Regions from separate parts of the Pseudocitrobacter cyperus genome, predicted to be linked through region 1. Evidence: predicted binding sites of a transcription regulator. Region 1 holds the regulator's gene; each other region holds the start of a gene.
The links. The regulator LexA, encoded in region 1, represses DNA repair genes until DNA is damaged. The targets are predictions, from matches to a motif close to TNCTGTATGTACATACAGNA.
Positions count from the first base shown of each region.

Region 1 (4,257 bases):
GCCTGCAGCAGGGGGCAATCAGCGCCTACGATTTGCTCGATTTGCTACGCGTCAAAGAGCCGCAAGCCAAGCCGCCTACCGTTTATCGGGCGCTGGAGTTTTTACTCGAGCAGGGGTTTGTACATAAGGTCGAGTCCACCAACAGCTACGTGCTCTGTCATCTCTTTGACCAGCCAACGCATACCTCAGCGATGTTTATCTGCGATCGCTGCGGTGTGGTGAAAGAAGAGTGTGCGGAGGGCGTGGAAGATATCATGCACATGGTTGCCGCCCGAATGGGCTTTGCGCTGCGTCATAATGTGATTGAGGCGCATGGCCTGTGTGCAGAATGCGTGGAAGTAGAGGCCTGCCGTTCACACGAACATTGCCACCACGACCACACCATTCAGATTAAGAAAAAGGCACGTTAATTCGAGGGTTGGCACATCCTTGTACCTGCGGGCAGGTTACGCTCATTGAGGGGAGTTGAGCGTGGTGCCGTCAGCGTGACTACCAATGATAGTCGTTACGGGTTTCCCAGTCTTTGACCTCTTTTTCGGCCTGATCTTTCGCGTATCCATACCGCTCCTGGATTTTCCCGACAAGCTGATCGCGTTTACCTTCGACGACGGTCATATCATCGTCGGTCAGTTTGCCCCATTGTTCTTTCGCTTTACCTTTGAACTGTTTCCAGTTACCGCTGAGTTCGTCTTTATTCATCATCGGCTCCTTATCGTTCGATCATGGTTGCGTTATCGCATCGTCCTTCGACGTTCATTTCTGCTGAACGTGATAATAAGTGTAGATGAGGATATCGCCGATGATTCACTATTCAGAATCTTTAACCATCGGGTGAGATGAGGGGGCGGCAAACCACGTCCCATTCTGCCAATGGCGACGCCAGATAACTGCCAGAGACAGCCCACGCAGAGCAAGGAAGACCGCCAGCGCCAGCCACAGGCCATGATTGCCCAACATCGGTACTGTCAGGAGCGTCAGGGCAAAACCCGCGGCAGCAACCGCCATACTGTTACGCATCTCCGCGCCGCGCGTCGCACCAATAAACATGCCATCCAGCAGATAACACCAGACACCAATCACCGGAAGCACCGCCTGCCAGAATACGTAGCGATCGGCAAGCTGCTGCAGGGAGGGTAATGACGTCAACATTGCGACGATGTGCCCGCCAGCCAGCGCGTAAACCAGCGCAAAAGCCAGTGCGACGATCCCCGCCTGGCGGCAGGCCGCGCGCCAGACGCTGAGTAACTGACTGTCATCACGCGCACCGTAAGCCTGCCCGGAGTGCGCCTCAACGGCATAAGCGAAGCCATCCAGCGCATAGGCGGTGAAGGTGAGCATCGTCATCAACACCGCGTTAACCGCGACGACATCGCTACCCAGCCGCGCACCAAACACAGTCAACGCGCCAAAGCAAAGCTGAAGTAATAACGAGCGCAGCATGATGTCGCGATTGAGCGCCAGCAGGCTACGGATGTTGCCGCGCCAGGCCATTTTCAGCATTGCAACCGAAATGCCCCGCAGAACCAGCACCTTGCGCGCCATCAGCAGGCCGATTGCCATGGTGGCATATTCGGCGATGACCGTTGCCAGCGCGGCACCCTGCACATTCATGTGCAGGCCCATCACCAGCCAGAGGTCGAGGACGATATTCAGAATATTACCGACAATCAGCAGGATAACCGGAGCCCGGGCGTACTGAACACCCAGCAACCGGCCCAACAGCACCAGGTTCGCCAGCGATGCCGGCGCACTCAGCCAGCGGATTTCAAGAAAACGCCGCGCCTGCTCCAGCACCGCATCGCTGCCACCGACAATAGCAAGCGCCAGATTAATCAGCGGCTCTTTGAACAGTACGATAAGTAGCCCCGCCCCCAGCGCCAGCAGCAGCGGCTGCACCAGCGCGCGAGCCAGACGAACAGGGTCTTTCGCGCCAAAAGCCTGCGCGGTCAAACCGGTCGTGCTCATACGTAAAAAAAGCAGCAGCATAAACAGGAAGCTGGTTGCCGTTGCGCCAATCGCCACGCCGCCGAGGTACACCGCACTATCGAGATGGCCAATCACCGCGGTATCCACCAGGCCCAGCAGGGGAACCGTGATATTGGAGAAAATCATGGGAAGGGCGAGACGCCATAATGCCTTGTCGGCAGCCGTGAAGAGCGACATGGTTAGGAACCTGAACAGAAAAGAGAACGAACAACGGCGCATGATGCGCCGTTGTTATCGGGAGAGGATTACAGCCATTCGCCGTTGCGGATCACGCCAACGGCCAGCCCTTCAATGGAGAAGTTCTGACGGCGAAGATCGACGACAATCGGGGAAAACTCGCTGTTTTCCGGCAACAGTTCAACGACGTTGCCCTGTTTTTTCAGGCGTTTCACGGTCACTTCTTCGTCGATGCGAGCCACGACGACCTGGCCATTTCGAACATCCTGCGTTTTATGCACCGCGAGCAGGTCGCCATCCATAATGCCGATGTCTTTCATCGACATACCGCTAACCCGCAGCAGGAAGTCGGCATTCGGTTTGAACAGCGACGGGTCAACCTGGTAGTGACCTTCAATATGCTGCTGCGCCAGCAGCGGCTCACCGGCGGCGACCCGGCCAATCAGCGGCAGGCCGGTTTCTTCTTCCACCAGCAAGCGAATGCCGCGCGATGCGCCCGAAACAATTTCAATGACGCCTTTGCGCGCCAGCGCTTTCAGATGCTCTTCCGCCGCATTCGGGGACCGGAACCCCAGGCGCTGAGCAATTTCCGCACGTGTTGGCGGCATGCCCGTTTGGCCGATATGATCTCGAATGAGATCAAACACCTCTTGCTGCCTGGTCGTTAACGCTTTCATTCCGCCCCCTGGGTGTATATACAGTTATGCTGTGAGTATATACAGTTGATGGCTATTTTGGAACCGCAAAACACACAAAATACAGGAGTTTTCGCAGATTATGCGAGACTCAGCGGAAAAGCGGCCACAGCAACATAGCCCAGGTCATCAGCGCAACGAAAATCGCCAGCAGCACCGCCGCCGACCCCATATCTTTCGCCCGTCCGGAGAGTTCGTGATACTCAGAACCAATACGGTCAACCACCGCTTCCAGCGCACTATTGAGAATTTCCACTATCATCACCAAAAGAACAGAGCCAATCAGTAATACGCGCGTAATGGCGTCTACATCCAGCCAGCAGGCGATGATAATGGCCACAACCGAGGCGACCCCTTCCTGGCGAAACGCGGCTTCATTGACCCACGCCGCACGAAAACCTTTCCAGGAATAACCAGCCGCTTTGATAATTCGGGTGAGTCCAGTGGTATTATTGGCCATCAAATAGAACCTTTTAGCGTTATACGCATCAATGACAGTAGTTGTTATCGGCGGTAGAACAGAAATCCTGCTGACTTTCTGATATTCTTGCCGCGCATTTGCATGATTAACCAGAGGCTTTACATCGTTTATGTCCGGCTGGCCACGAATTTACTACAAATTACTGAATTTACCATTAAGTGTACTGGTAAAAAGCAAGTCTATTCCGGCAGAACCTGCCCAGGAATTGGGGCTCGATACGTCGCGCCCTATCATGTACGTCCTGCCTTATAACTCAAAGGCCGACCTACTGACCTTGCGCGCCCAGTGCCTGGCGCACGATCTCCCCGACCCGCTAGAACCGCTGGAGATCGACGGCACCCTGCTGCCCCGCTACGTGTTTATTCACGGCGGCCCGCGGGTGTTCACCTATTACACGCCGAAAGAAGAGTCTATCAAGCTGTTCCACGACTATCTCGATCTGCATCGCAGCAATCCGAATCTGGATGTGCAGATGGTGCCGGTATCGGTGATGTTTGGTCGTCGTCCGGGGCGTGAAAAAGGCGAAGTGAATCCGCCGCTGCGCATGCTGAACGGCATTCAGAAATTCTTTGCCGTTTCCTGGCTCGGCCGCGACAGCTTCGTGCGCTTCTCGCCGTCCGTCTCGCTGCGCCGTATGGCCGATGAGCATGGCACCGATAAAATAATCGCGCAGAAACTGGCGCGCGTGGCGCGCATGCACTTTGCCCGCCAGCGCCTGGCTGCTGTAGGGCCGCGCCTGCCTGCGCGTCAGGATCTCTTTAACAAGCTACTCGCCTCCCGGGCGATTGCGAAAGCGGTTGAAGATGAAGCGCGTAGCAAAAAAATCTCCCATGAAAAAGCGCAGCAGAACGCCATTGCACTCATGGAAGAGATTGCAGCCAACTTCTCTTATGAAATGATTCGCCTGACTGACCGTAT
Region 1 covers NZ_JAYMYY010000008.1:92,525-96,781, forward strand. The annotation lists gene zur (zinc uptake transcriptional repressor Zur) at 1-410, shown strand, start outside; gene VSR74_RS20260 (CsbD family protein) at 490-699, opposite strand; gene dinF (MATE family efflux transporter DinF) at 808-2,163, opposite strand; gene lexA (transcriptional repressor LexA) at 2,232-2,840, opposite strand; gene VSR74_RS20275 (diacylglycerol kinase) at 2,950-3,318, opposite strand; gene plsB (glycerol-3-phosphate 1-O-acyltransferase PlsB) at 3,449-4,257, shown strand, end outside.

Region 2 (4,257 bases), on a different contig from region 1:
GCCATGGTTGCGCAGCTTTTCGCGCCCCATTTTCAGCATAGAGTCGTTGATATCAGCCAGCACGACGCGACCGGTTTCCCCCACCATGCGGGAGAATTTTGCGGTCAAATCTCCCGTACCGCCCGCCAGATCGAGGACAGTTTGCCCACGACGAACGCCGCTACAATCGATGGTAAAACGCTTCCAGATACGATGAATGCCAAACGACATTAAATCGTTCATCACATCATATTTTGCGGCCACAGAGTGGAAAACGTGGGCGACCATGTCTTCCTTCTGGGATTTGGCGATTGTCTTAAAGCCAAAGTGCGTTGTGTCTTGTGATTCCTCAACCATCTCTATGCCTGCTTATAAAGAAAATGTTCATGGAGTGTAACAGATTGGGCGCAATTGCCCTACGATTCAACCCCGCTACACTCCCTCAAACAGGGTCAACCGTTTTCCACCGCTAAAGGATCATCATCGTTAGAATCCCCCCCTTGCCGCAGCCGAAACTCATCATCCTGCGCCGTGGCCTGCTCGACTAAATCCGGATTAATCTCGCGTTTTACCTCTACCCCCAGGTGGCGGAAGGCCTCTGTTTGCGCCAACAAATTCCCCCGTCCTGAGGAGAGTTTTTTCATCGCCTGACGATAGTTATCCTGCGCTTTATCGAGGCTCTGCCCAATGGCAGACATATCATCAATAAACAGGCGCATTTTGTCATACAGACGGCTCGCCCGTTCCGCGATTTGCTGTGCATTACGGCTCTGGTGTTCATAGCGCCAGAGGTTCGCAATGGTACGTAGCGCTACCAACAACGTAGTAGGACTTACCAGCATAATGTTATTTTTTAAAGCTTCATTGATCAGTTCGGGCTGTCTGTCTAATGCCAGTAAAAAGGCGGGTTCAACGGGGATAAACATCAGGACGTAATCCAGGCTTCGTAGCCCCGGAAGTTGTTGGTAGTCTTTGCGCCCCAGCAGACGGATATGGTTGCGAACTGCGGCGATGTGCTCCTGCAGTGCCAGCTCGCGGGTATAGTCATCTTCCGCGTTGAAGTAACGTTCATACGCCACCAGCGTCATTTTGGCATCGACAACGACATCTTTGCCCTGAGGCAGGCGAACAATGACGTCCGGCTGCATGCGGGCGCGAGTATCGGTTTCGATACTGACCTGAGTTTCGTATTCGTAACCTTCACGCAAGCCAGATGCTTCCAGCACGCGCGTCAGCACCACTTCTCCCCAGTTGCCCTGCGTTTTATTGTCGCCTTTTAACGCGCGCGTCAGGTTGACGGCTTCACGCGTCATCTGTTCATTCAGTTGTTGCAGGTTACGAATCTCATGGGCGAGCGTATGACGTTCTTTCGCTTCCTGGCCAAAACTGTCCTGCACCTGGCGACGAAAACCATCAAGCTGCTCGCGCAGCGGCGTCAGTAAACTATTCAGGCTCTGGCGGTTTTGTTCATCAACGCGACGATTGCTGTGTTCAAAGATACGGTTAGCCAGGTTTTCGAACTGCTCGCTCAGGCGCTGCTCGCTGTTGATCATCTGGCGAATTTTGTCTTCCGCGTGATGCTGCGTTGCTTCCAGCCGCGTTGTCACCTCGCGAAGGTCTGCTTCCAGCGAGGTGTTGATTTCACGCAGGCTGCGCAACTCGTTATTCAGCAAGTCGCACTCATCACGCCAGTGGGTGTTCTGTGCAAGCGCCTGCTTCGCAGCGCTCAGTTCGCCATAGATATCACGTTCCTCAGCAAACTGCTCCGCTCGCTGTTGTGCTACGCGATAGCTGGCGGCCAGCCAACCCAGCGCAATACCCGCCAGTGCGACCAATACATAAATAAGAATGGCGATATCCACAATGCCCCCTGCATGAACAACTTATGGCAAAAGTAGAATTGTGCTGTATAGATGTCCAGTTGGAAAGGCATTTCCTGCGAGGATGTACGCAAATATCTCAACAAATTCCCACATATCGGGATGCCATCTTATTTGTTGGGATTTTGTGCGCTGTATCACCGTCACCTCTAATGGCATGAAACAAAATCGCCACAAATCAAAGGGGTTAAACAGATGGTTAGCGCAATTAAACACTCGGCGGGAACCCAAACACTGCTCCGTGGACTGGCGGTCATTAATGCGGTCGAAGCAGGGTGCAAAGACCTTAAATCTATCAGTGAATTTACCGCCACACCGCGAAGCACAACGCACCGGCTGCTTTCCGCCCTGGTGGAATTACGTTATATGCGTTATGCACCCGGAGCGGGTTATAGCCTGGGCGCAAAACTCATCGAACTTGGCGCGAAGGCGCTTGATAGCATCTCGCTACCTGCACTGGCGCGTCCATGGCTGCATGAGTTAGCACAGGCGACCAAAGACACGGTTCATCTGGGCATTCGTGATGGCGATGAAGTGCTTTATCTGGAGAAAATAAACAGCCAGCGCGGGCTGGAAATGCGCTCGCGTCCAGGGCACAGAATGCCGCTGGCGCTGACGGGCATCGGTAAAGCATTACTGCTTAACGATGACCAGGAGACACTGCAAACACTATTTCTACGCCAGGGCGATGAGCAGTTTCTGGATCGCTTCCTTGCCAGCATGTATCGCTATGCGAAATCCGGCTATGCTTTTGATTTAGAAGAAAATGAACCCACTATTCGCTGCGTTGCAGCACCGGTATTTGATGCCAGTAACCGCCTGATTGCCGCCATCTCCGTTGCCAGCACGGCGACTTATATGTCCCGCGATCGCATGGATCAGCTCATTCCGCTGGTGCAGTCCTGTGCACGACAGATATCCGCAGAAGTCGGTTGGGCAGAGTAACGACACATCAGGGAGGAAAAAACATCACCTATGGACAAACAAACCCGTTTACTGGCGCTGGACTGGGGCACAACATCCCTTCGCGCCTATCGGCTCGGCGACCAGGCGCAACCGCTTGAATGCCGGGAGCTCCCCTGGGGCATTATGAAGTTGCCCACCGGCAACGGCGGGCGCGAGGAGGCATTCCGGCAAGCGTTTTTCGCCGCCTGCGAAGGCTGGCTGTCAACCACGACGCGCCATGAGATCATCGCCTGCGGCATGATCGGCAGCGCGCAGGGCTGGAAAGAAGCCGCCTATCTGCACTGCCCGACCAGCCTGACGGAGCTTGCCGGCCAGCTATGCCAGGTGGCGATTTCGCCCACGGTACGGCTGTCGATTATTCCCGGACTGGCGATTTATGGCAGCGATCCCGAAGTGATGCGCGGCGAAGAGACGCAGATTTTCGGCATCCTCAGCGAGGATCCAAACGCGACAGGCGAACACATTATCGGCATGCCGGGCACCCATTCCAAATGGGCGCTCACGCAGCGCGATAGCGTCAGCGAATTTCACACCTTTATGACCGGCGAAGTCTACGAGGCGCTGCGCAGCCACACCATTCTGGGCGTCACCATGCAACCCGCACAGGAGACTGACTGGCAGGCGTTTGACGACGGCGTGGCAACCGCAATGCGCCAGGCCGACACAGGGCTGCTCTCCACCCTGTTTTCCACCCGCACCCGGCTGCTGGCCGGGCAACTCTCCGCGCAGCAGCAGCCGGACTACCTCTCCGGCCTGCTCATCGGTCACGAATTTATCGGCCTGCGCCGGACGCTGCTGGCGAAACGGCAAACACCTATCACGCTGACAGGCAACCCCCTGCTGTGCGCGCGTTATCAACGCGCTTTTCAGCAGGTGGGGGGCACGCAGCCCATCAGCTACAGCGCTCAGGCGACCGTGACGGGGCTCTGGCAGATAGCCCTGCGCGCTGGCCTTCTCTAACGGAGAAAGTGTAATGGATTTAAACGCTTGCATTAAAGAACATGGACTTATCGCCATTCTGCGCGGGATACACCCCCGCGAGGCGGAGGAGATCGGCCTTACGCTCTATGAAGAGGGTTTTCGGATTATCGAAGTACCGCTTAACTCCCCCTCTCCCTGCGACAGCATCCGGGCGTTGCGCCAGGCGCTGCCGCAGGATTGCCTCATCGGCGCAGGCACAGTGCTCACGGCCCAGCAGGCCGCGGCAGTGAAACAGGCGGGCGGGCAGCTCATCGTGATGCCGCACAGCGATCCCGCCGTTATCGACGCCGCCAAAGCCGCCGGGCTCTTCTGCGCGCCCGGCGTCGCGACATTAACCGAGGCGTTTGCCGCCGTCGCTCGCGGTGCGGACGCGATAAAAATATTCCCTGCGGAACAGATTACCCCGGCGATCGTCAGGGCCTGGCGAGCCGTATTCCCACGACATATCCCG
Region 2 covers NZ_JAYMYY010000010.1:17,875-22,131, forward strand. The annotation lists gene ubiE (bifunctional demethylmenaquinone methyltransferase/2-methoxy-6-polyprenyl-1,4-benzoquinol methylase UbiE) at 1-336, opposite strand, end outside; gene rmuC (DNA recombination protein RmuC) at 432-1,841, opposite strand; gene VSR74_RS21310 (IclR family transcriptional regulator) at 2,055-2,804, shown strand; gene VSR74_RS21315 (2-dehydro-3-deoxygalactonokinase) at 2,835-3,785, shown strand; gene VSR74_RS21320 (2-dehydro-3-deoxy-6-phosphogalactonate aldolase) at 3,799-4,257, shown strand, end outside.
Region 2: rmuC (DNA recombination protein RmuC) is a predicted target of LexA. The motif match lies at 1,883-1,902, and genes of this name have one in related genera.

Region 3 (4,257 bases), on a different contig from region 1:
TGGATTGCCTTCACGCCCGCGAACCAGAAAACACGTTCAGAACGTCAGCGCCCAGTGGCAGAGAAAGCTGACGATAATCGCCCCGGAAAGTAACAGGGTGAAAGATTGCTGTAGGGTAAGATTAGACATGACGCTATCCTCTTGTTGACGCGGATAGTATCTCTGTCAGAGATTAAGCAAACATTAAGGCTGGTATTACGCTATGTGATACCAGCCTCATTTTGAATATTCCGGAATTAAGATGCCGCGATAAACAGTTCGCGTAGCTGGTGCAACTTGTCACGGATCTGCGCCGCCTCTTCAAACTCCAGATTCTGCGCATGCTGCAACATTTGCGCCTCCAGCGTCTGAATTTGCTGCTGCAATGCTTTCGGCGTCAATAGCTGATCCGCCTCGACAATTTGCGCCGCCGTTCGTGATTTCCCGCGCCCTTTCCCTTTCGTCTTCGCCATTCCCTCGCCCAGCGCCAGAATGTCGACCACTTTCTTGTTCAGGCCCTGCGGAACAATACCGTTCTCTTCGTTATAACGCTGCTGCTTCTCACGACGACGCTCCGTTTCACCGATCGCTTTCGCCATCGACGGCGTGATTTTATCGCCGTAAAGAATGGCTTTACCGTTAATGTTACGCGCGGCACGACCAATGGTCTGAATGAGCGAACGTTCGGAACGCAGGAAGCCTTCTTTGTCGGCATCAAGGATAGCCACCAGCGATACCTCCGGCATATCCAGCCCTTCACGTAAAAGGTTGATCCCAACCAGCACATCAAACTCGCCCAGGCGTAAATCGCGAATGATTTCCATACGCTCGACGGTATCGATATCCGAGTGCAGGTAGCGCACCCGCTCACCATGTTCTTCGAGATATTCGGTGAGATCTTCTGCCATACGCTTGGTTAACGTCGTCACCAGTACACGTTCATTGATAGCAGCGCGCTGACGAATTTCTGACAGCAGATCATCCACCTGAGTGGCCACCGGACGCACTTCAATCACGGGATCGAGCAGGCCGGTAGGACGCACCACCTGGTCAATAACCTCGTCACCGGATTTCTCCAGTTCATAGTTGCCCGGAGTGGCAGACACATAAATGGTTTGCGGAGCGAGTGCTTCAAACTCTTCAAACTTCAGCGGGCGGTTATCCAGCGCTGAAGGCAGACGAAAACCGTACTCAACCAGCGTCTCTTTACGTGCCCGGTCGCCACGGTACATCCCGCCGATTTGTGGGATGGTGACGTGGGATTCATCCACCACCAGCAGGCCATCGGCTGGCAGGTAGTCAAACAGCGTCGGCGGCGGCTCGCCTGGCCCGCGCCCGGAGAGATAACGCGAGTAGTTTTCTATACCCGAGCAGTAACCCAATTCATTCATCATTTCGAGATCAAACTGCGTCCGCTGGCTAATACGCTGCTCTTCGAGCAGTTTATTGTTCTCCAGTAGCACCTTGCGGCGATCGGCCAGTTCGTCTTTGATCTCTTCCATCGCCTGCACAATACGCTCGCGCGGCGTAACGTAGTGCGTTTTAGGGTAAATGGTAAAGCGCTGGATGGTGGAATCGATGTGACCCGTCAGCGGGTCAAACAGCGACAGACGCTCTACCTCTTCATCAAACAACTCGACGCGCAGCGCCAGGTCGTCCGATTCCGCGGGGAAGATATCGATAACCTCGCCACGCACGCGGAAAGTGCCGCGCTGGAAAGCCTGATCGTTTCGGGCATACTGCAGCTCGGCCAGACGACGCAGGATAGCCCGCTGGTCAATGATCATCCCGACCGTCAGGTGCAACATCATTTTCAGGTAGAGATCGGGGTCGCCCAGGCCGTAAATAGCCGATACGGAAGCCACCACCACCACATCACGACGTTCAAGCAGCGCTTTAGTCGCGGAGAGTCGCATCTGTTCGATGTGTTCGTTCACCGACGCGTCTTTCTCAATGAATGTGTCTGAGCTGGGAACGTAAGCTTCAGGCTGATAGTAATCATAGTAGGAGACAAAAAATTCGACGGCGTTTTCCGGGAAAAACTCTTTCATTTCGCCATAAAGCTGCGCCGCAAGCGTTTTGTTTGGCGCCAGCACCATCGTCGGGCGTTGTAAATCGGCTATTACGTTCGCCACGGTGAAGGTTTTCCCTGAGCCAGTCACGCCCAGCAGGGTTTGGTGCGCCAGACCATCTTCCAGCCCCTCTTTCAGGCGAGCAATGGCCCCTGGCTGATCGCCTGATGGACGAAATGCGGAGTGCAATTTGAACGGTTTACTCATGAACAAAGCTACCTGATGACGGGTTGAGCGGGCAGGTGATTAATTCTACTCTCCGCTGCTCATTTTGCCAATAAAAAATACTGGATAAAAAAACAGTGGCGCATTATGGTATTGCTGATACGCCGCTCTCGCATGGCGAAGAGTGGCTGAAATTTGTGCGCGAACAAGATAAAACACCACCCCGACAAGGTTATCCCCAGAACTTTTTCTGTTTTAACATTTGTCAATATGCGTAATTAAACTTTTGTGTCAGTGAACCACGCTTCCAGCCCAGGCATTGCTTTTATTCATCTTATTGATAATAAAGAAAAACAGGGGAGAGCCGCGTTTCGCATCAATTTAGTGGCAAGCCGCGTATTCTCTCGCCTTCCGCATGTTTTCTAACTCTAATACACAAGGTTATCCACAGGAATGGTGGATAACTGTCTGGAGCCCCTATCCCCTGTCACTCGGGCGTTTTCACCTGAGGGGGAAAATCGGGGGGGTAAAAATTTTTTATCGCTAATTTTTGATTTTTATCAGCGAAAATCATCATCAGCTTTTCGCGTGACGGGCTTCACAAATCTGTATCTTTTTTGCACGAAAACGGTTGTTGCTGCCCCGCCGATTGCATCGCTTACTCCTTCTTTTTGAGGTCGTTTTTTAGGCTTATTCTTAAAAAACGGCTCCCCGCAAAAAAATCACTCTCTCTGGCAAGATAATTGCAAATTCATTGTGTCGTCCTGTCTTTTGCCGAGGAGAACACGATGTTGAGTTTGCACGCAGTGAATCACTTTTATGGTAATCAGCACACGCTCTGGAACATCGACCTCGAACTATCTTCCGGGGAGTGTACCTGCTTAATCGGCCTTCCCGGGACGGGTAAAACCACGCTGGTGAATTGCATTACCGGACATCAACCTATCGAAAGCGGCAGCATGATTTGGCAGCAAACTGGCTCGCCCCCTTGTGATTTAATGCCCCTCTCCCCGCTGCGGCGCACGACGCTTGGGATTGGCTACGTACCGCAGGATAAGCGCATCTTTTCTCAACTGAGCGTCGAGGAGAACCTGCTGATTGCGCTTAAAGCGGCAGGTGAGACCGGTGGGACGGTCGATCCGGAGATCTATTCACTGTTTCCTTCTCTGTATGCTCTCAGGCAACTAAAAGGTTCCGCATTAACGGAAGATGACCGCTATCAACTGGCGCTGGCCTGCGCCATGGTGACGCGGCCACGGTTGCTGATCCTTGATGAACCGACACGCGGCGTTGGCCACGCTTTCATGCACCGACTTGGGGAGTTGCTGTTACGCCTGAACCGGGAAATTGGTTTGACTATCCTGCTCGCGGAACAGCAGTTGTCGTTTATCCAGCGGGTAGCCGACCGTTTCTGCCTGTTGCATCACGGCAGAAACGTAGCTCAGGGAGACGTGGCTGAACTTGATGAACAGTTGATTAGAGCGTGGATGACGCCTGATGCAGAGCACTAAGGTCGAGATAATCCCCCAACCCCTGTTCCGACCACGCCTCGCCAAGCCAGGGGATCTCACCAAGCATCGGCGCATGAATCATCCGTTGCAGCGTTGCCAGGTAAGGCTGGTGACGTTTGCCGGGCTGTTGCACATCATTCGCAATCCAGCCTGCAAGGCGTAAGCCTGCCTGCTCAATGGCCTGTACCGTCAGGAGCGCGTGGTTGATGCAGCCAAGCTTCATTCCCACCACCAGGATCACCGGAAGTTGTTCCCGCACCACCCAATCTGCAAACGTCAAATGCGGTGAGAGCGGTGTATACCAGCCGCCAGCCCCTTCCACCAATACCCAGTCCGCCTGTTTCTCAAGCTCGCGCAACCCTGCCGACAGCACGTCGGCCTCAATCGGGCGTTGTTCAACCTCGCTGATAATATGCGGCGAAGTGGGTTCGGCGAAGGTGTAGGGGTTCACCTGCGCATAGCCGAGCGGTATCACGCTGTTGCGCTGAAGCGCCAGCGCGTCGCTGTTACGCAACCCCTCAGGGGTCATT
Region 3 covers NZ_JAYMYY010000001.1:1,289,188-1,293,444, forward strand. The annotation lists gene pmrB (two-component system sensor histidine kinase PmrB) at 1-93, shown strand, start outside; gene uvrB (excinuclease ABC subunit UvrB) at 237-2,258, opposite strand; gene VSR74_RS06325 (ABC transporter ATP-binding protein) at 3,005-3,727, shown strand; gene bioD (dethiobiotin synthase) at 3,693-4,257, opposite strand, start outside.
Region 3: uvrB (excinuclease ABC subunit UvrB) is a predicted target of LexA. The motif match lies at 2,337-2,356, and genes of this name have one in related genera.